4 regions of the Fusobacterium sp. genome follow, and region 2 is predicted to be linked to each of the others. Evidence: riboswitches for the same ligand, from Rfam matches in the RefSeq annotation. Region 2 holds a riboswitch; each other region holds the start of a gene.
What was found. Region 2 has a riboswitch for lysine ahead of E6771_RS15350 (aspartate kinase). Riboswitches for the same ligand answer to the same signal wherever they lie in the genome.

Region 1 (5,866 bases), on a different contig from region 2:
TTTTCAAATTACAAAGTAAAATAAAAAATGGCATAGAAATACTCTATGCCATAGAAATTTAGAATTAATATTTAAATTTTCTGAATGCATGTTTGTCAGCACCACAAGGAGGGCAAGTCCAATCTTCTGGAAGACTATTAAAAGGAGTTCCAGCTTTGATACCATGATCTGCATCACCAACAGCAGGATCATAAACATATCCACAAACTTCACACATAAATTTCTCAATTTCATTAGTATCATGTTCTTTAAGTTCAGAAAATGCATGTTTGTCAGCACCACAAGGAGGACAGGTCCAATCTTCTGGAAGATCATTAAAAGAAGTTCCAGCTTTGATACCGTGATCTGCATCACCAACAGCAGGATCATAAACATATCCACAAACTTCACATATATATTTTTTCATAGGTAAACCTCCAATAAATTTTTCTCAACAACCTATAAGGATTATATCATGATTTTTATAAAGGGTAAATATTGAATTATGAAATTGAATTATGAAATTTTGAATTTTCTTCTAGTGCTTTAATGAGATGTTTATCAATGAGATAAAGTCTTCTGCATACTTCTCTTGATATGTTTAAAAGAAATTTATTAAATAACATTATATTAGTTTTAGATAGTTTATGCAGTGATATTTTAGAGAATTGTAACACTGATAATTCACTTATAGCAACAGCAGTTCCAATGTATGGAAGTATACCAATAAGTGCAACTTCTCCAAAACAATTTCCAGTAGTAAAAGTTCCGATATCAAAATCAATTTCATCTTTTCGATGAAAAAGCTTAACAATACCATTTTCAATTATATAAATATTATTAGGAGAACTATCTTGCTTAAAGATAACTTCTCCTTTCTTATAGTTTTTTAGAGTCATCAATGAAAGCATTTCTTTTATTTCTTCTTTACTAAGAGCACTGAATAGAGGGGTTTTTTCAATAACTTTAAATATAGTAGAGTATTCATCCATAAACTGATCTTTCATAAAAATTTCCCTCCTTTATAAAATTATTTAATTTTAAGCAAAAATAATTATGTATATTATTATAATATACCAAATAGAGTTTAAAAATCCTTTAAAAAAGAAAAGCAGTTTAGTAGATATAGTTATTTTGCTGAAAATTAAAGGGATTGTTTTAAGTTTAAAAAAAATTTTAGAATTTCTATTGACTTTTAAAAAAAGTCAAAGTATACTTATATTGAAAGAAGTGTGTTATATTTTTAGAAAAAGCTTATATATATATCATGAATATAGTTTATCTAGGAGTAATATGACATAGCAAGCGTATAAGACAATTGAATATTTATATAAAATAGAGGTGCATTTATGGAGGTAGTATGGAGATGCTAAGAGAAAAAGCTCTCAATGCTTCATACAAAGGACATAGTTGCCGAAAGGGAAAAGATTGCTTATGGTCTTTTTTCTTGGGGGTTGCAGGAATATGCAACAACTGTCACATTTATTGTGGAGAGCTATTTTGATTTTAGTAAAATCAAGATCAAATCATGCTTACAGTTTAACTATGTCTATTACCACATGCATCTTTTTTAATTTTTTGAAAATTTAAATTGAAGAAATTTAGGAGGAAAAATTATGAAATCAATGATCAGACTAAGAATGAGTTCTCATGATGCACATTATGGAGGAAATTTAGTTGATGGTGCTAGAATGTTGCAGTTATTTGGAGATGTTGCTACTGAACTTTTAATTCAAATGGATGGAGATGAAGGGTTATTTAAAGCATATGATAGTGTAGAGTTTATGGCTCCTGTGTTTGCTGGAGATTTTATAGAAGCTGTTGGTGAAATAGTAAATTCTGGAAACAGTTCAAGAAAAATGGTTTTTGAAGCTAGAAAAGTTATAGTTCCTAGACCAGATATCAATGATTCAGCTGCAGATGTTTTAGAGGAACCAATCATTGTATGCAGAGCTAGTGGAACTTGTGTAACTCCTAAAGACAAACAAAGAAAAAAATAGAAATAAATTACTGAATTGTAAAGGAGATGAAAATGGAAAAATTAATAATTACAGCGGCTATATGCGGAGCTGAAGTAACTAAAGAACAAAATCCAGCGGTTCCTTATACTGTAGAAGAGATAGTGAGAGAAGCATATGGAGCATATAAAGCAGGGGCTTCAATAATTCACCTGCATGTAAGAGAAGATGATGGGACTCCTACTCAGTCTAAAGAAAGATTCAGAGAATGTATGGATGCAATAAGAGAAAAATGTCCAGATGCAATAATCCAACCATCTACTGGTGGAGCAGTTGGAATGACAGATCTTGAAAGATTACAACCTACTGAATTAAAACCTGAAATGGCAACTTTAGATTGCGGAACTTGTAATTTTGGTGGAGATGAAGTTTTCACTAATACTGAAAATACTATTAAAAACTTTGGAAAAATAATGATTGAAAGAGGAGTGAAACCTGAAATTGAAGTTTTTGACAAAGGAATGGTAGATTATGCTATAAAATATGCAAAACAAGGATTTATCAAAAAACCTATGCATTTTGACTTTGTTTTAGGAGTTCAAATGGCAGCAAGTGCAAGAGATCTTGTATTTATCAGTGAAAGTATTCCAGAAGGCTCTACATGGACAGTAGCTGGAATAGGAAGACATGAATTTCCAATGGCAGCAATGGCAATTGCTATGGGAGGACATGTGAGAGTTGGATTTGAAGATAATGTATACATTGAGAAAGGTGTACTTGCTAAATCAAATGGAGAACTTGTAGAAAAAGTTGTAAGATTGGCTAAAGAATTAGGAAGAGAAGTTGCTACTCCTGATGAGGCTAGAAAAATTTTAGGATTAAAAAAATAATTTAACTTGAATATTAGGAGCTAAAATATAATTTAAGGAGGAGATTTTAAATGAAAAAAGGATGCAAATATGGAACACATAGAGTTATTGAACCACAAGGAGTTTTACCACAACCAGCTTTAAAAATAAATAATGATATGAATATATATTCAAATGAAATATTAATAGATGTAATAGCACTAAATGTTGATTCAGCTTCATTCACTCAAATTGAAGAAGAAGCTGGACATGATGTAGAAAAAATTAAAGCTAAAATAAAAGAAATTGTTGGTGAAAGAGGAAAAATGCAAAATCCTGTAACTGGATCAGGAGGAATGCTTATTGGAACAATTGAAAAAATTGGAGATGATCTGATTGGGAAAACTGATCTTAAGGTTGGAGATAAAATAGCTACTTTAGTTTCTTTGTCTCTTACTCCATTAAGGATAGATGAAATTGTCGATGTAAAACCAGACATTGATAGAGTAGAAATTAAAGGTAAAGCAATACTTTTTGAAAGTGGAATCTATGCAGTATTACCTGATGATATGCCTGAAACTTTAGCACTTGCTGCTCTAGATGTAGCTGGAGCACCAGCACAAGTAGCTAAATTAGCTAGACCTTGTCAATCAGTTGTTATTCTTGGATCAGCTGGAAAATCAGGAATGCTTTGTGCATATGAAGCAGTAAAAAGAGTGGGACCTACTGGAACAGTAATTGGATTAGTAAGAAATGAAAAAGAAGCTGCTCTATTAGCTAGAGTAAGTGATAAAATAAAAATAGTTATTGCTGATGCAACAAAACCAATTGAAGTATTAAATGCTGTGTTAGCTGCTAATGATGGTAAGGAAGTAGATATTGCTATTAACTGTGTAAATGTACAAAATACAGAAATGTCAACAATTTTACCAGTTAAAGATTTAGGAATAGCTTATTTCTTCTCTATGGCAACTTCATTCACTAAAGCTGCTCTAGGAGCTGAAGGTGTAGGAAAAGATGTTACTATGATAGTAGGAAATGGATATACTAAAGACCACGCTGCAATTACTTTAGAAGAATTGAGAGAAAGCGCTGTATTGAGAGAAATATTTAACGAATTATATGTTTAATCTTTTTGCCTTAAAAAATAATTTAAAACTAAGACATGAAATTAAAATTTAGAGGAGATGATAAAATGAACACAGTTAACACTAGAGCCAAATTTTTTCCAAATGTAACAGATGAGCAATGGAATGACTGGCATTGGCAAGTAAAAAATAGAATAGAGAGTTTAGAAGACCTTAAAAAATATATAACTTTAAGTGCAGAGGAAGAAGAAGGAGTTAAGAAAACTCTTGAAACTTTAAGAATGGCTGTTACTCCATATTATTTTTCATTGATAGATAATAATGATCCTAACTGTCCAGTTAGAAAACAGGCTATTCCTTCAATAAAAGAGATTCATCAAGCTGAAGCTGATCTTTTAGATCCATTACATGAAGATGAAGATTCTCCAGTTCCTGGATTAACTCACAGATATCCAGACAGAGTACTTTTATTAATAACTGATATGTGTTCAATGTATTGCAGACACTGCACTCGTAGAAGATTCGCTGGGGCAAGTGATGATGCAATGCCTATGGATAGAATAGATAAAGCTATTGAATATATAGCTAAGACTCCACAAGTAAGGGATGTCTTACTATCAGGAGGAGATGCTTTACTAGTTTCTGACGAAACTTTAGAATATATTATCAGCAAATTGAGAGCTATCCCTCATGTTGAAATAGTAAGAATTGGATCAAGAACTCCAGTTGTTCTTCCTCAAAGAATAACTCCTGAATTAGTTGAAATGTTGAAAAAGTATCATCCAATTTGGTTAAATACACATTTCAATCATCCAAAAGAAGTAACACCAGAATCTAAAAAAGCTTGTGAATTATTAGCTAATGCTGGAATTCCATTAGGGAATCAATCAGTTCTTTTAAGAGGAATAAATGATTGTGTGCATGTAATGAAGAGATTAGTTCATGATCTAGTAAAAATGAGAGTAAGACCTTATTACATTTATCAATGTGACCTTTCAATGGGGTTAGAGCATTTCAGAACTCCAGTTTCTAAAGGAATTGAAATTATTGAAGGATTAAGAGGACATACATCAGGATATGCTGTACCTACATTTGTAGTTGATGCACCTGGTGGTGGAGGAAAAACTCCAGTAATGCCTCAATATGTAATTTCTCAAGCTCCACATAAAGTTGTATTAAGAAATTTTGAAGGAGTTATTACTACTTATACTGAGCCAGTGGAATATCATGATGAATGTCAATGTGAAGATTGTAAAGCTGATAAAACAAATACTGGAGTATCAAAACTTCTTAGTGGTGGAGCTATGGCAATAGAACCAAAGGAACTTGACAGACATAAAAGAAATGAAAAATAATTGATTATATGAGGTAATGATATGATGGATACTTATGATCTACTAAAAGATTATAAAAGGGTGTCAATAATAGGAATGGAAAAAAATGTAGGAAAAACAACTGTTCTTAATCAATTGATAGAAGATATAGGTACAAAAAAAGTAGTAGGGCTTACTTCTATTGGAAGAGATGGAGAAGATACAGATGTTGTGACTAATACTCATAAACCCAGAATATATGTTTTTCCAGGAACATTAATAGCTACTGCAAGAGATTGTTTGAGAAACTGTGATATTACAAGAGAAATCTTATATACCACAGATTTCTCAACCCCTATGGGGAATATTGTAATAATGAGAGCAATTTCAGCAGGTCATGTAGACATAGCAGGTCCTTCTTATAATACTCAAATTAAAAAAATTTTAGACATAATGGAAAACTTTGGAAGTGATTTGTCTTTGGTTGATGGAGCTTTAAGCAGAAAAGGAAGTGCGGTAGGTGATGTGACAGAAGCTACTATATTAGCAACTGGTGCAGCATTATCTCTCGATATGGGAAAAGTTATTGAAGAAACTGCTAATACTGTGTCACTTCTTACTTTGCCTAGCTTGGAAGATAAAGAGTTAAAGGATAAAATTAATGAAATTTTTCAAAATGC
Region 2 (5,866 bases):
AGTATATATTCCTGCTTCCTTTCCAATAAGAAATTCAGCTGCCTTTAAAGCTCCAACAGCAAATATCTTTTTAGACATTGCTGTGTGTTTTATCTCTATAATTTCATCTTCTCCGCATAAAAGGACTGAATGCTCTCCCACAATAGTCCCCCCTCTAAAAGAATGAATTCCTATCTCATTTTTCTCTCTTTTTCTATTACCTTCTCTCCCATACTGCTCTTTCATCCTTTCTGGACAGCTTTTCTCTATAGTTTCAACTAAAGTTTTAGCTGTTCCGCTTGGAGAATCAATCTTTTTATTATGATGTTTTTCTATTACTTCTATATCATAATTTTCATAAAGTACTGGAACTATTCTTTCAAGAATATCATTTAAAAGATTTACTCCTAAAGACATATTTGAAGAGAGAAGTACAGGAACTTTTTTAGCTGTTTCCTCTATCTTCTTCAATATCTCATCTGAATATCCAGTAGTTGCAATAATCAGAGGTATACTTTTATTTTTAGAATAATCCAAAAGAGATTCCAATCTTGAATAATGAGAAAAATCTATTATTATATCTCCAGTTTCAGCAGTCAGTTCATCTGCAAAACCTGTTATTTTTACATCCTTATGATTTTCACCTGTTTCTTTTATCAATCTTCCCATTGCTCCAGTTCCATGTATTATTATTTCCATCCTGTCACCTCATGAGCAATTAATATATCTATTAATTTCATTCTATTTGATTCCTCCATTACTCCTAATGGAAGTCTGCATTTTCCTGCTTCATATCCAAGAAAATTCATTGCCTCTTTTATTGGAACTGGATTTGTTTCAAGAAATAAAACATTTACAAGATCATTATATTTCAGCTGCAGTTCTCTGGCTTTTTTTATATCTCCCTTTAGAAATGAAACTACCATTTCATGACTTATATCAGGAATTATATTTGCTGATACAGAAATAACTCCCTTTCCTCCTAATGAAAGAACTGGAACTACCATATCATCATTTCCTGAATAAATATCAAGTTCTGGTATCTCTCTTGCCACTTCTGCAACATATGATATATTTCCACTGGCTTCTTTTAAAGCTGTTATATTTTTGATCTGTGCCAGTTTTTTTAAAAGGGGAATAGAAAGATTTACTCCTGTTCTTGATGGAACATTATACAAAATAACAGGAATTTTTACTGCTTCTGCTATTGTTTTATAGTGTTCGTATATTCCATTTTCATTCCCTTTATTGTAATAGGGAGTAACTACTAAAAGTCCATCTATTCCAGCTCTTTCTGCTCTTTTACTGAATTCAGCAGCATGTTTAGTATCATTTGAACCTGTTCCTGCTATCACAGGTATCCTGCTATTGATTATCTCTACTGCAAATTCTATTACTGAAATTTTTTCTTCATCAGTAATAGTACTTCCTTCTCCAGTAGTTCCTGTTACTATTATTGCATCTGTATGATTTAAAACATGAAATTCAAGTATTTCCCTAAGTCTTGAGTAATTTACTTCATTATTTTCATCAAAAGGAGTTACGAGAGCAACCCCTGAACCTGTGAATAATTCCATTTATTTCCTCCTAAATTACATTCCTCTATTATATTTTTTCTTTTCTTTATCAATTAAGTTTCTATATTATATTCCTCTGAAAAGCTCTGCTATCTGAACAGCATTTGTAGCTGCTCCTTTTCTTATATTATCAGCAACTACCCATAAATTTATTCCTTTTTCTGTACTGAAATCTCTCCTTACTCTTCCTACCAGCACTTTATCCTGCCCAGTAGCATCAGAAGCCAATGGATAATGATTAGAATTTACATCATCTACAAGCATTATCCCAGGGAAAGCCACTAAAGCTTCTCTAACTTCGTCTAAATCAAAGTCTTTTTCCAATTCTACTGTGATAGAAACAGAATGAGAATTCATTACTGGAACCCTTACACATGTTGCAGTTACAGGAAGAGCTGGTATCCCTAATATTTTTCTTGTTTCATCTATCATTTTTATCTCTTCTTTTGTATATCCATTTTCCAAAAATTTATCTATATGTGGAAGACAGTTGTTAACTATTGAATGAGGATAAGTTTTTGGTTCTTCTCCTCTAAGTCCATTTTCTAAGTCTTCAATTCCTTTATGTCCACTTCCAGATACAGCTTGATAAGTGCTGTAAATAACTCTTTTTAATCCATATTTTTCTTCTAATACTTTTAGAGGAAGCATACATTGAATAGTTGAACAATTAGGATTAGCTATTATTCCGCTATTTTTAAATGCTGCTTCAGAATTTACTTCTGGTACTATAAGGGGAACTCCACTTTCCATTCTCCATGCAGATGAATTATCTACAACTAGTACTCCTTTTTCTGCAGCTATTGGAGCAAATTTCTTACTTATATCTCCTCCAGCAGAAAACAAAGCAATATCTATATCTCTGTCAAAACTATTTTCTGTAAGTTCTTCAACTGTATATTCATTATTTTTAAAGACTACTTTACTTCCTGCACTCCTCTTTGAAGCAAAAAGATAAAGTACTTCTATATCAGAATTTCTTTCTTCTAATACTTTTAAAAATGTTCTCCCTACCAGTCCAGTTGCTCCTACTATAGCAATTTTCATTTTTCCCTCCTAAAGTCCAAATTCCATAGCAGCTGATTCTACAGCTCTGCTTATCAAATTTTTGTCTATACTGCATGATATACTTATTTCAGAAGTTGTCACCTGATAGAATTCTACTCCTGCATTGCTCAATGCTGAAAAAAATCTTCCTGCTATTCCTGAATTATTTATCATTCCAATTCCTACAACTGATATCATTCCCAGATTATCCTGATACTCTATCTCTATCTCTGGATATCTATTTCTTATCTGTTCCACTACCTGATCCAGTAGATATTTTTCCCCAAGAGTACAACTGAATGATATATCTGTCTTTCTATCTCTGCTTATATTTTGAGTAATCATATTTATATTCAATCCACAGTTATTTATTGTTGAAAATATCTCTGCTATCTTTTCTGCTGAATAATCTATATTTGAGATTGTTGTTACAATTATTTCATTTGCTATACTAAGTCCAGTTACTAATTTTTCTTCTAAAGCACTATTTTTTTCCATAATATATGTTCCTCCTGTTTCACTTAAACTTCTTCCTACAAAAATTGGTATATTAAATTTTTTTCCTAATTCTACTGCTCTTGTCTCCATAACCCCTGCACCAAGATGTGCCATTTCCATCATCTCCTCATATGAAATTTTATCCAATAATTTAGCATCTTTATATTTTCTAGGATCTACACTATATATTCCTTCTACATCTGTATATATTCTGCATTCACACCCTAGAGCAGCAGCCAGTGCCACTGCACTTGTGTCTGACCCACCTCTCCCTAAAGTCGTTATATCTCCATTTTCATTAACTCCTTGAAATCCAGTTACTATAACTACCCTTCCATCTTTCAGATAACTTTCTATCTTTTCTATATCTATACTTTTTATTTTACTTTTTGTATGAACCCCCATAGTTTTTACATTTGCTTGAGGTCCTGTAAGTGACACTGCCTTTTCTCCTTCAGCATTCAATGCTATAGATAAAAGCGCCACTGTTTGCTGTTCCCCAGTTGACAAAAGAGAATCAAGCTCTCTTTGATCTGGATTTGAAGAAATTTCATTAGCCATCTTTATTAAAGCATCTGTTGTCTTTCCCATTGCTGAAGCAACAACAACGATTTCATTACACTTTTCCTTCTTCAGCTTACTGATATATCCAGAAATCGCTTTTATCTTTTCTATTGTTGCCACACTTGAACCACCATACTTTAATACCACTCTCATAAAAAAATCTCCTTTTTAAATATTTTGTAATAAAAAAACCAGCAGATTGCAATCCGCTGGTCAATAGTCATCACAAAAAAATTAAAATAAAAAGTTATTAAAATTTTCCATTAGAAAAAAGACTCAACAGAAAGCACACCATTGTTACTCAATGACAGTTATACAGATATTATCTGCATTCCCAAAATTGATTTGTCTGCCTCACAAAATCAAAGTTTCGGCAATCTCCCCTTTTACTATACTTCATAACTGGCTGGCTCCATATAGTTACTCTTGTCAATTGCGCCTCAATCTGTTTATTTATTTAAGTGAAATTTTACAATACAATTTAAAAATTTAATAATTCAAAAAATATATTTTAAAAATATATAAATTGTATTATTATTTTTTTATAATTTAATATATACTCTTTTAAATATAACTTAAATAATTTTGATAGAGGTGCATAGAACATCAGTAAAAATACTTAGTCTGGCAGACTGTGAGGTATTTTGAAAGGGAACTTTGCCGAAATGAAGATATTGCCTGATATTTTTGTTGGCAGTATGGATAATATTCATACTGTTGTCATTGATTCTTATCAATGGAGTGCTGTCTGAAAATAGATTTTTTGATATTTTTTATTGTCGAAAATTTTTATCACAGCTTTCATAGCTGTGATTTTTTTATTATATATCTTGGAGGTTGGAAAATGAATTTACAAAATATTTTTTTTGATGGTATAGAAAATTCTGAACAATGGTTAATAGAAACCAGAAGAGAACTCCATCAGCATCCTGAACTTGATTTTGACTTATCTGAAACTACTGGTATAATATGCAGACATCTTGATGAAATAGGAATTCCATATAGGACAGGTATTGGAAAAAGTGGTATAGTTGCTGATCTTATAGGTAAAAACAGTAATATCACAATAGCATTAAGAGCTGATATTGATGCTCTCCCTATTCTTGAAAATACAGAATGTGAATATTCATCAAAAAATACAGGTAAAATGCACGCCTGCGGTCATGATGCTCATGCTTCTATTCTTTTAGGTACTGCTAAAATTTTAACAGCTAAAAAGAAAGATCTTCCATGTAATGTAAGGTTTATATTTCAGCCTGCTGAAGAAACTACTGGTGGAGCTATTCCAATGATAAAAGATGGTGTACTTGAAGGAGTAAATTGTATATTTGGTTTACATGTAGATCCTTCTACAGAAGCAGGAAAAATAGCTGTTAAGTATGGAGCAATGAATGCTTCAGCTACAGATGTAAATATAAAAATCACAGGAAAAAGTTGTCATGGAGCTTATCCTAGTGGTGGTGTTGATGCAGTTGTAACTGCTGCATATGTCATTACTGCACTACAAACTATTGTCAGCAGAAATATTGATTCAAGAGATTCTCTTGTACTGACTTTTGGAACTATGCAAAGTGGTACAAAAGAAAATATAATTGCTCAAGAAGCTTTTTGTTGTGGTACTATGAGAAGCTTATCAAATTCTGTCAGAGACAAAGCTAAAAAAAGGATTAACTCCATAGTTGAAATGGTAAGTGCTGCTTATGAGGCTAAAGGTGAAGTTTTTTATCGTGACAGTTATAATACTCTTATAAATTATAAGGAATATGTTGAATTAGTTAAAATTAATGGAGAAAATATTTTAGGAATAGATAAAGTAAAAATAAAAGAACTTCCTGATATGGGTGTAGAAGATTTTGCTTATTTTCTTGAAAAAATACCAGGAACTTTTTTCAATTTAGGAGTTGGAAATCGAGAAAAAGGAATAACCTCTCCTTTGCATAATGACAAATTTAATATTGATGAATCTTCTCTCATTATTGGTGTAAAAATGCAGATATCTAATATACTTTCTGCTTATGAAAAATTTTTTGATAAATAAATATTAATTTTTTTGTATTATAAATTTTCTATATTTATAAAGAGGATTTTTTATCTAAAATATTTATGCTATAATGATAATAGAGAATGATATTAATAAATATTGAATCTGTTAATTTAAAATGAAAACTAGCTCTGAAAAGTTGAAAAGGTATAAAAAGTGC
Region 3 (5,866 bases), on a different contig from region 2:
TACATCCTAATACTGATAAAGCCTCTTTTGAAGTAATAGAAAAATATTGTGAAAAATTAGGATTAAAACTTCAGATAGAGGATACAAATTTAAGTGATATGCTTTTTGGAGAAAAGGAAGTGAAAAATCCATGTTTTTTATGTGGGAGAATAAGAAGAGGAATTCTTTACAGAATGGCGAAAGAACAAGATATAAATAAATTAGCTTTAGGTCATCATAAAGATGATATAATAGAGACATTTCTTATGAATGTTTTTTATCAGGGAAATATGAAAATGATGAAACCCTGCTATCTTTCAGAGGAATATGGTATTAAAATAATAAGACCACTTGCATTTGTTGAAGAAAAAGATATAATAAGATATGTAAGTAAATTAGGACTTCCTGTAATAAAATCTGATTGTCCATATGAAGTGAATGAAAATTCAAGAAGATTGAGAATAAAAAATCTTATAAAAGAAATATCTTTAGAAAATAAAGATGTAAGGAGTGTTATTTTTAATAGTATTAAAGATTTATTAAACTAAAGTTATATATCAGAATAAATTAGAAAAGGAGGAAGTATGATAAATATTTACCACGCTTTTATCATACAAGGAATTATGAGTTTATTATTAAATATTATATGGTTATTTTTAGGAGGACTTGTTCTAGCTTTTGAATGGTTTGTAGCTGGGATAATAAGTACAATATTGATAGTTACAATACCATTTGCAAGAGGTTGTTTTGAAATGGCAGCTTCATGTCTCACACCTTTTGGAAAAGATATAGTACTGAAAACTGAATATGGAGAGCCACCAAGACCAATATCAGCATTTTTTTGGATAATATTTTTAGGAATATGGTTGGCTATATCACATATTATAGCTGGAATATTACAATGTATCACAATAATAGGAATACCAGTAGGAATACAAAATTTTAAATTAGCTAAAATAGCTTTTAATCCTTATAAATATACTTTAGTAGACAGAAGATTCACACCAAAAAAGTAATATTGCATATGTAAGAAAGAGAATGGATTGCCCATTCTCTTTCTTAATAGTTTCAAAAATATTTAATATGGTGTTATTTTGAAAGTTTTGAAACAGTTTTTATGTAAATTTTTGTAGCAGCAAGTACTTGGTGAAGATGTCCATACTCATTTGCTCCATGCATATTTCCTCCAGAAGGGCCAAAAGTTACTGTAGGAATATTTAATGAATTAGCTAATATATTAGAATCACAAACTGACTTGTCAAACTCAATTCTGATTTCATCACCAGTAACTTCTTTGAAAGTTTCTTTTACAGTTTGAACTAATATATGAGCTTCTTCCAATGCAAATGGTTCCATATATGCTGACTTTCTAGGTTTTAATCTAACATCTACTTTACCAGATAGTCCTAATTTTTCAGCAGCTTCTAAAATTTGTTTTTCACAAACTTCATAAGTTTCTCCCGGAACAGTATATCTGTCTATAAATAATTCACATTTTTCAGGAACTATTAAAGCATTTTTTACTCCACCTTCAATACTTCTCACTACCCAAGTTCCTCCACCTAATGTAGAATGGATTATAGTAGGAAGCTCTTCAATGGCAATAGCTAATTTGCTTCCATAAATAAGGGCATTTTCTCCAACATTTGGATAATGACTTGCATGAGCAGCTTTTCCAGATACAGTAACTTCAATACTATATCTTCCTCTAAAACCAATAGCCATATTATCAAATCTACATTCAGCCATTATAGCCATATCAGCACTCAATCCTTCATTAACTAATTGATAAGTTCCTTTAGAAAGATTTTCTTCATCTGATACAAAAGCAAGAACAAGTTCTCCAGTAAATTTATCTTTATTTTCAGAATAATATTTTGTAGTAGCAAGAATGGCAGCAAGACCACCTTTCATATCCATTGCACCCAAACCATATGTTCTGTCACCATCTTCAGTAGGAGTAAAAGGATCAGTATTCCATCCATTTGCCACTTTTACAGTATCTATATGACCAATGAGCATAACTCTTGGACCTGGTTTTCCACTATCTAAAACAGCATAGACAGAAGGACTCTGCTTTTCTTCATCTCCTTCATAGTAACTTATTTTAGGATCAAGACCAAATCCTTTTAATTTATCAGTAACATATTCAGCGAGTTTTGCTTCTTCTCCTGTGATACTTCTGATTTTTATCATATCATACCAATACTCTTTGATCAGATTTTCATTTATCATATATTAACCTCCAATATAGTTTATTTTCCAATAAATTTTATCAAGAATTAAAATTATTTTTTATTGGTTACCATCAACTTTTTCAATAGTAAATCCTGTAATTATGTAGATGAAAGAAATTACTATACTTAAATAAGTAACTGGAGCATATAATATGAAATCCATTGTTTTTACTCCAAGAGTAGTTGCAACAAATACTCCTGTAACACTCCATGGAACAATAGGAGCAAATCCAGTACCTGTATCTAAAAGTATTCTAGCTAGATTTTTTCTTTTTAATCCATAAGAATCAAATAAACCTCTTACCATTTGTCCAAGAACTGAGTAAGTTACATAATAACTTCCAGTTATTGTAAAGAATAATGAGTGTAAAACAAATACTCCAATCATCATTGATTTACCTGTCTTAGCTATATTAGTTATTTTTTCAAGTAAAATATCTACAACACCTGCTGTTCTTAATGGAGCACCAAATATTGCTGAAGCTATAAGTAGAGCAACTGTACCAAGCATGCTATTTAGTCCACCTCTAACAAGCATTTTATCTACAATAGCTACACCTGTTTTAGTAGTATATCCACTAGAAAGAGCACTAGCTACCTGATTTAATGAAGTTCCTTGGAACACCATAGCTAAAATACAACCAGCAATAATTCCAATAGTAAAAACAGGTAATGTAGGTTTTTTCATAATAATAAGTACTAGAACTAATACAGGTGGAATTAATAATAATGGATTTAGTGTAAATGTTTTTTCTAGAGTTCCCATAATAAGATCATAACTTTCTCCACCAATAACTCCATCTTTATATTGAAGACCAATCACAAAATACATTATTAATGCTACTATAAATGCAGGTAAAGTTGTTTTAAATGAATGCTTTATTGCTTCTAAAAGATTAACTTCACAAACTGCTGCTGAAAGTACAGTAGAGTCAGATAAAGGAGAAAGTTTATCTCCAAAGATAGCTCCACTAACAACAGCTCCAGCTGTTAAAGGTAAAGAGATACCAAGTCCAACAGCAACGCCCATAAATGCAATACCAACAGTACTGATTGTTCCCCAAGATGTTCCAGCCATCACTGACATCAATGTACAAATTATGCATACCATTACCAAGAAAAGACTTGGACTAAGAACTTTCATTCCATAGTATATCATAAGAGGAACAGTTCCAGATATCATCCATGCTCCAACTAAAACTCCAACAGATAGAACAATAAGAATAGGAACAGCCATAGTAGTTATAGTTTTCACTATATCACTTTGAATGTTAGAATATTCAATTCCAAAGATAGTAGAAATTATAACAGTAATAACTCCTCCAAACAATAAGATAATAGCAGTAGGTGCTTTAACCACTTTTATTCCTAATATGATAACAAGTATTGAAATAATAAGAATAAGCATAGCCTGGCCAGATGAAACCTTTTTTGCTTGGTTTTCCATAAAGATAACCCCCCATTTTAATTTAATATATGCCTTTTAAAGATTGTATACATTTTTTACATTTTAGAATATTGTATACAATTTCTTAAATAGATTTTAATAGATAATTATAAGTTTGTCAATACTTTTTTTGATGTAATTGTATTATTTCAATTTTTTTTGATTTGTTTTAATATTGATATAACAACTAAATCACCTAAAAAATTATTTTTTATTAGGAATAAATAAAAAAATCACAGTTGTAAAATACAAACTGTGATTAAAAATTTTTTACATAATTTAAAAATTTTAAGTAGAAAACTTTTAAAGACAGTACTCCATTAATTGAAAATTAATGACAGTAATATGAATATTTTCCATACTCCCAATAAAAATATTTTGGCAAAAATTTTTATTTCGACAAAATTCCCTTTCTAAATCATTCTTAATACCTGTCAAATATGAATGAATATACTCATGTTTTCTGCACCTCTATCTAAAAAATTATTTTGTTATTAAGTATATAATAGATAATCTTTTTTGTAAAATATATTAATTATATTATTAATATCTAAAAAAATAGCTTTATATAAAGGTTTTTAGCTATTATCTATTTTTTAAGTAGAATTTAAATTGAAATCCTAGATTAAAAATAAAAAGTGTGATAAAATTATTATGGGGATAAATAAATTTTGGTAAATTCTATTAAGGAGTGTAACATATGAAAGAAAACGCTATAGAAGTTATGGATCGAAGGACACTTGTATTTGAAGCATTAAAAAATGATATTATAAATGGTAATATAAGGTTTGGGGAAAAAATAAATGAAAATGAGTATTCTATCAGATATAATATAAGCAGAACACCTTTGAGAGAAGCATTAAGTAAATTAGAAATGATGGGAATAATAGAAAGAATACCTTTTAAAGGTGTATTTTTAAAAAAATTTGATTCAGATAAAGTAAAAGAAATATATGAAATAAGATTAGAACTTGAATATATTATCTATAAGGAAATAAAAGATATAATGGGAGATAAACATATTAAAAAAATTACAAAGATAGTAGCTAAAAGTCAAAAGTACAATAATAGTAACAATCTTGCAAAATTTTCAGAAACATTAGAAGAGTTTGATAATTATCTATATTCTTTATCTAAAAAAGAACTTTCTTTAAAGATACTTTCTGAACTTTCTTTCTATATGAATATATTTAAAAAAACTAACCCTAATATGCAGGAAACAGTGGATGAACATGAAAAAATAATAAGGGCATTAAAAGAAAAAAATGAAGAAAAAATATATAAAGCGTTAGAGGAGCATTTAGATAATGCAGCAGATTATGTTGTAAAAACTTTTGATAAAATATCTATTTAAAATAAAAAAGAATGAAGTCAGAGCTTCATTCTTTTTTTGTTTCCTAGAAATTTACACTAAATTTTTATTACTTATAAAGTATTGTATACTAAAAATAATATATTGTATACGAAAAATATAAGAGATGTATCATTTGGATATAGAAATTATATTTGTGAAAATCTATTTTTTAAGGTATACCTTAGTAAATACTTTTTATAAAAGTATTAATAAATCTACAAGGGGGAGTAGAAATGGAAAAATTTTTGATGCTTAGTATTGTAGCAGGATTATTTGCAATTGGAGATATTCTGGGTGTAGCAACTAAAGCTAAACTTTCATCAGTATTCATTGCATTAATGGGCTTTCTTATTTTATTCATGACAGGAGTAATACCTTCTGATCTGATTGCAAAGGCACAGTTGGATAAAGTAGCCACATTGGCAAGTCCTATACTTGTATTTCATATGGGAAGCATGGTAAATGTAAAACAATTAGTAGAAGAATGGAAAACTGTTTTAATGGCTTTTATAGGGATGATAATAACTTGTATTGCAGTTTTTTTAGTGATGCCAATTGTAGGAAGAGAAGTGGCTATTGTAAGTATTCCTGTATTGAATGGTGGAATTGTTGCTACTAATATAATGGTAAATGGCGCACTTGAAAAAGGATTTGTGACAGCTGCAGCTTTTGGTACATTTGCTTATGCTATTCAAAAATTTGTTGGAACACCACCAGCATCATTTTTCGGTCTGAAAGAAGCTAAAGTTATAATAGCAGATTACAGATTAAAAAAATCTGAAGGCGAAAAAATAACAATCTCTGGGGGAAAAGAGAAGAAAGAAGAAGTAAAAAGAGAATGGTATAAAA
Region 4 (5,866 bases), on a different contig from region 2:
AGTCTATTGTAGGATCAAAACAAGCATAAGTAGTTTGAGTTGCTTCATTTACTATTTCATTAAGAGTATATCCCATAGCCAATTTTGTTGACACTCTTGCTATTGGATACCCTGTTGCTTTAGAAGCCAGTGCTGATGATCTTGATACTCTTGGATTAATCTCTATTATTGCATATTCAAATGATTTTGGATGCAGAGCAAACTGTACATTGCATCCTCCAATAACACCAACTTCATTTACTATTTTCACAGCTGAAGCTCTAAGCATTCTGCATTCCTTGTCAGATAAAGTCTGTGTAGGAGCAACAACTATTGAATCCCCAGTATGGATTCCTACTGGATCTACATTTTCCATATTACATACAACTATAGTATTTCCATTTTTATCTCTTATTACTTCATATTCAATTTCTTTCCATCCATAGATAGATTTTTCAAGTAAAACTTGACCTACCATTGATAATGAAAGACCTTTCATTAGAATATCTTCCAGTTCATTTGGATCATTAGCTATTCCGCCACCAGTTCCTCCAAGTGTATATGCAGGTCTTACAACTACTGGATATCCTATTTCTCTTGCTACTTCAAATCCTTCTTCAAGATTTTCCACTATTTTACTTTGAATAATAGGTTCTCCAAGTTTATTCATAGTTTCTCTGAATATTTCCCTGTCTTCCCCTTTTTTTATAGCTTCTACAGGTGTTCCTATTACTTTTACTCCATATTTTTCAAGAATACCTTTCTCATGTAATTCAACTACCATGTTCAGACCAGTCTGTCCTCCCATTCCTGCAATTACAGAATCAGGTTTTTCCTTTGCAATTACTTTTTCAACAAAATCTAAAGTAATTGGTTCAATATATATTCTGTCAGCTACTGCTTTATCTGTCATTATTGTTGCTGGGTTAGAGTTGATAAGTACAACTTCTATTCCTTCTTTTTTTAATGTTTCACAAGCCTGAGTTCCTGAATAGTCAAACTCTGCTGCCTGTCCTATTATAATTGGTCCTGAACCTATTACTAATGTTTTCTTTATAGACTTATCTAACATTTTCCCCCTCCTAATTCAGATATCCTTCTGCTGACTCATCATCAGCTTCAAAATTTTCATCATATTCACTGCTGTGTTCATCATCAATTCCCTTAGTATTTACTCCATTTTCAATTAATGATAAAAAGTCTGCAAACATATTATTTGAGTCTTCTGTACAAAAATCTGGCATAAATTGAACTCCCATAGCTGCAAGAGCATCACATCTAAACCCTTCTATTGTTTTGTCATTTAGGTTAACATGTGTAGTTTCAGAATATATTCCTAATTTTTCTATTGAATATCCATGATTTTGATCTGTTATATATATTCTATTTCTTTTTAAATCTTCTACTGGATGATTTGATCCTCTATGCCCATTTTTCATCTTTTTTATACTGCCACCTAAAGCTAAATTAAGAAGCTGTGCTCCTAAAGATATTCCAAGCATAGGAATATTTGCCAGAGTTCCTCTCACAGTTTTCATTATATGCATCATTTCATCAGGATTTCCAGGTCCACTTGAAATAATAAGCCCATCAAGATTATGTTTTAGCAATTCATTTGATGAAGTGTCATAAGGAAATACAGATACACCAAATCCCATTTTTTCTAGTAAATCTAAAGTACTTCTTTTTACTCCTAAATCTAATACTCCTATTTTCAATCCATTTCCCCCAATCTCAATTATACCTTTTCTGCTTACTTGCTCTACTGCATTTTCATAAGAAAAATTATTAAACTTTTCCTTTAATTCCTTATGTGTCAATTCTTTATCTGTAATAATAGCCTTCATTGAACCATTATCTCTTATTATTTTAGTTAGTTCCCTTGTGTCTACTCCTTTAAATCCCACTACATTGTATTGACTTAAAAAACCTTCTAAAGTCATCTCACACCTAAAATTATTTGGAAGTTTCGCATCTTCTTTTATAATGAATCCTTTCAGATGTATTCTATCAGATTCCATATCTTCAAGATTTAGTCCATAGTTTCCCACCATAGGATAAGTCATAACAACTATTTTCCCATAAAGAGAGGGATCAGTTAAAACTTCCTGATAACCCGTCATTCCTGTAGTAAAAACTATTTCTCCTGTTGTTTCCCCAAAGTGTCCAAAAATCTTTCCATCAAAACTCATACCATTTTCTAGAATAAGCTTTCCTTTCATCTTCCCTCCTCTAAAAAAAAAGATATAACTATAAAAGTTATATCCCTATAATAAAAAAATTAAATTACAATCATGTAGTGTAAAATTAGAAAAAAATTCTCTTAAATAAAATTTAAAAAATGAATAAAAAAAAATTGGTATAAATATCTGTTCAGTGATTTCCTTTGATATTTTTCCCCTCTTCATCTCTTTCCTCCTAATTTTTACTAAGAAGTATTATAACGATTTTTTACTAATTTGTCAAGAAGTTTTAATATACAATTGCTTTTCAAGTATTTCTTTCAAATTAATTATATCAAATAATCAATTGACATGCTATATTTTTTAATGTAACATTTATAATATTAAATAATATAAGTCTGGAGGGAAAAATGTTTAAATTAGAAAGTATTAAAAAAAAACTTTATGCTATTGAAGACACTTACAAAAAAGATATTGAAGCTGTTTGTGACTATATTTTTAAAAATCCAGAACTTGGAGAAAAAGAATTTCTCTCTTCAAAATATCTTATAGACCTCTTAAAGAAAAATAACTTTTCTGTAGAAGAAAATTATTGTGGTCTTCCTACAGCTTTTAGAGCTGAATATGGAGATAATGATGGACCGAGCGTAGCTTTTTTAGCTGAATATGATGCTCTTCCTGGATATGGTCCTGATAAAGTCCCAGGACATGCCTGTGGACATAACTGGATAGCTGCTGGAACTTATGGTGCTGCTCTTGTTTTATCAAAATTTAAAAATAATTTCAAAGGTAAAGTTATATTGATAGGAACTCCAGCTGAAGAAACTTTAGGTGGAAAAGTAAATATGGTAGAAAAAAATGCCTTTGATAATATTGATATTGTATTTCAGATGCATCTGGAAAGCAATAACAATCTCAATTGTAAAACTCTGGCTATTGATTGTATCAAGTTTCAATTCAATGGTAAAGCTGCTCATGCTGCTGCCCATCCAGATGAAGGAATAAATGCTTTAGATGCTGTTCAGTTAATGTATAGTGGTATTAATTGTTTGAGGCAACATATAACTTCTGATTCAAGAATTCATGGTATCATCACAAGTGGTGGAGATGCTCCTAATACTGTTCCTGATTTTGCTGAATGTAAATTTCATATCAGATCAAATGATAGAACCTATTTAAATTCCCTTACTCAAAAAGTTATTAATTGTGCAAAAGGTGCTGAACTTATGACTGGCGCTGTTTTAAAATATGAAAAATATGAAAATTCATTTGATAATCTTTTAAATCTTCCATCTTTACAGGATTTAATGAGAAAAAATCTTATAGAAGTTGGCATAAATAATTTTCTTGATAAAAAAGATGGGGCCAGTGGTTCTTCTGATATAGGAAATGTTAGCCAAATATGTCCTACTATGTATACAGAACTAGCTCTCAATATTGATGAAATATGTTTTGTTCACGATGAAGCATATTTAAAATATGTGAATTCAGAAGAAGCATATGATAAACTTCATAAATCTGTAAAAGCTATGACTGGTGCTGCTTTGGAACTTTATCTTGAGCCTGAATTATTAAAAATTGTTAAAGAAGAGTTTAAAAAACTTAAAAGAAAGTAATCTTCATTATATGAATATAGTCTCCAATTTTATTATACTCATATCTTATATTTATAAAAAAAATACAATTGATTAATTTATTATATTTTACTTTTTATCTATGTTGACGTATAATCAGCCTTATAAAAATAAAAAGAAAGATAGAGGTGCAGAAAACATTAGTATGATCATTTAGTCTGGCAGACATTGAAGTGATTAGAAAGGGAATTCTGCCGAAATGAAAGAAAATGCTAAAATTCTTTTGTTGGGAGTATAGAAAATATTTATACTACTGTCATTGATTATTTCAATGGAGTGCTATCTGTGATTCTGATCTATATGCATTTTATATTGCATATAGTTAAGTTTTTTTGTCACAGTTTAGTGCTTTAAACTGTGATTTTTTTATTTTGTAAAATTTATTAAAAATATATTTTTATAATATCTTGAGGGAGGAAAAAATGTCAGAAAATACTACTAGAAAAAAATTTACAATACCACATACTTATGTGATAATTGGAATCATTCTTGTTATATTAACAGTTTTAACCTATATTATACCAGCAGGTACATACGAAAGAGCAATAGATCCAGTTCTAAACAGAACTATGGTTGTACAAGGGTCATTCAAATATATTGAACAGACTCCTGTTTCTCCATTCCATATATTTATGGCAGTGGTAGAAGGATTAGTTTCTACTGCTGATATTATATTTTTTATATTCTTTGCTTATGGATTTGTATATCTTTTAATAAAAACAGGAGCATTCTATGGCTCTCTTGGTTCTCTTATTAAGAAATTTAATGGGAAAGAAACTATGATATTTCCTATTTTTATGGTAGTATTTGGTATCTGTGGATCTACTTTTGGTCTTTATGAAGAAACTTATGGACTGCTTCCAGCTTTCATGGGAATATCTGTAGCTTTAGGATATGATGCTTTAGTTGGTGGAGCTGCAGTTATTCTTGGTACAGCTACAGGATTTGCTGCTGCTACTCTCAATCCATTTACAATAGGAATCGCCCAAGGAATTGCAGAACTTCCTATTGGTTCTGGAATTGGCCTAAGAATTATGTGTTTTATCGTCTTTCAAGGAAGTGCAATTATTTATCTTATGCTTTATGCAAGAAAAGTAAAACTTCATCCAGAACTTTCAATTGTTAAAGATGTTAAATTCAATTTTTCAGATGGAATGAACCGTGAAGAGATGGAACAACTTCCTTTTAATAGAAAGCATAAGTTTATAATGCTACTTTTTGTTGTAACTATAGCTTTACTTGTATATGGTACAAGTCAGCTTGGATGGTATCTGAATGAACTTTCCACTCTTTTCTTCATCATGATGATAATTACTGGATTAGTTGGAGGGTATAATTTCAGTCAGATAGCTTCTCTTTTTGTAAAATCAGTTTCAGATGTTATTTTTGGTGCAATGGCAGTGGGGGTAGCAAGATCACTTACTATTGTAATGGAAAATGGCCACATAATTGATACTATAATAAATTTTATGGCTAATACACTTTCTACTATGCCTAAAACTATTGCTGCTGTAGGAATGGTTGTTGTCCAAAACTTCATCAATTTTTTTATCCCTTCTGGTTCAGGACAGGCAGCTACATCTATGCCTATTATGGCCCCTTTAGCAGATGCTATTGGACTTACAAGACAAACAGCTGTACTTGCTTTCCAATTTGGAGATGGTTTTTCTAATATGTTTTGGCCTACATCAGCTGCTACTGTTTGTGGACTGATGAGCCTTCCAATAGAAAAATGGTATAGATTTATCACTCCCTTATTTATAATTATGTTTTTGCTGCAGGTTATTTTTATGGTTATAGCTGTAGCAATTAATTATGGATCTTTTTAATGTTTTAGTGTATAAAAAAGACTGCCTATATGGCAGCTTTTTTATTATCTCTTATTTATCTTATCATAAAATTATTTTTAACTTCCTTGACATATGCATGACTTATTTTCCTATAAATTCCATAAATCCTTTCTCATTTCCTTCAGGATCTTTTATATACAATTCATAACCATGATTTTTTGAATATTTCAATAATCCTGTCATAACAATAGCTAGTGCTCCTTCTAGCCTATCCCTATCT

Region 1: another riboswitch for lysine. It lies ahead of kal (3-aminobutyryl-CoA ammonia lyase); the one in region 2 lies ahead of E6771_RS15350 (aspartate kinase).
Region 3: another riboswitch for lysine. It lies ahead of nhaC (Na+/H+ antiporter NhaC); the one in region 2 lies ahead of E6771_RS15350 (aspartate kinase).
Region 4: another riboswitch for lysine. It lies ahead of E6771_RS15595 (YfcC family protein); the one in region 2 lies ahead of E6771_RS15350 (aspartate kinase).

Annotation. Positions count from the first base shown of each region.
Region 1 is NZ_JAWDXO010000010.1:18,593-24,458, reverse strand. Features, by position in the region: gene rd (rubredoxin) at 65-406, opposite strand; gene E6771_RS05895 (cyclic nucleotide-binding domain-containing protein) at 483-986, opposite strand; lysine riboswitch at 1,308-1,485, shown strand; gene kal (3-aminobutyryl-CoA ammonia lyase) at 1,596-1,979, shown strand; gene kce (3-keto-5-aminohexanoate cleavage protein) at 2,012-2,827, shown strand; gene kdd (L-erythro-3,5-diaminohexanoate dehydrogenase) at 2,878-3,915, shown strand; gene kamA (L-lysine 2,3-aminomutase) at 3,981-5,228, shown strand; gene E6771_RS05870 (hypothetical protein) at 5,250-5,866, shown strand, end outside.
Region 2 is NZ_JAWDXO010000060.1:41-5,906, reverse strand. Features, by position in the region: gene dapB (4-hydroxy-tetrahydrodipicolinate reductase) at 1-678, opposite strand, end outside; gene dapA (4-hydroxy-tetrahydrodipicolinate synthase) at 669-1,556, opposite strand; gene E6771_RS15355 (aspartate-semialdehyde dehydrogenase) at 1,623-2,603, opposite strand; gene E6771_RS15350 (aspartate kinase) at 2,613-3,818, opposite strand; lysine riboswitch at 3,942-4,117, opposite strand; lysine riboswitch at 4,247-4,420, shown strand; gene E6771_RS15345 (amidohydrolase) at 4,510-5,703, shown strand.
Region 3 is NZ_JAWDXO010000002.1:15,028-20,893, reverse strand. Features, by position in the region: gene E6771_RS01295 (tRNA 2-thiocytidine biosynthesis TtcA family protein) at 1-527, shown strand, start outside; gene E6771_RS01290 (YccF domain-containing protein) at 564-995, shown strand; gene E6771_RS01285 (M20 family metallopeptidase) at 1,069-2,214, opposite strand; gene nhaC (Na+/H+ antiporter NhaC) at 2,275-3,663, opposite strand; lysine riboswitch at 3,966-4,145, opposite strand; gene E6771_RS01275 (GntR family transcriptional regulator) at 4,364-5,017, shown strand; gene E6771_RS01270 (hypothetical protein) at 5,251-5,866, shown strand, end outside.
Region 4 is NZ_JAWDXO010000066.1:673-6,538, reverse strand. Features, by position in the region: partial or broken gene carB (carbamoyl-phosphate synthase large subunit) at 1-1,051, opposite strand, end outside; gene E6771_RS15605 (carbamoyl phosphate synthase small subunit) at 1,062-2,201, opposite strand; gene E6771_RS15600 (M20 family metallopeptidase) at 2,573-3,778, shown strand; lysine riboswitch at 3,912-4,086, shown strand; gene E6771_RS15595 (YfcC family protein) at 4,219-5,625, shown strand; gene E6771_RS15590 (hypothetical protein) at 5,728-5,866, opposite strand, start outside.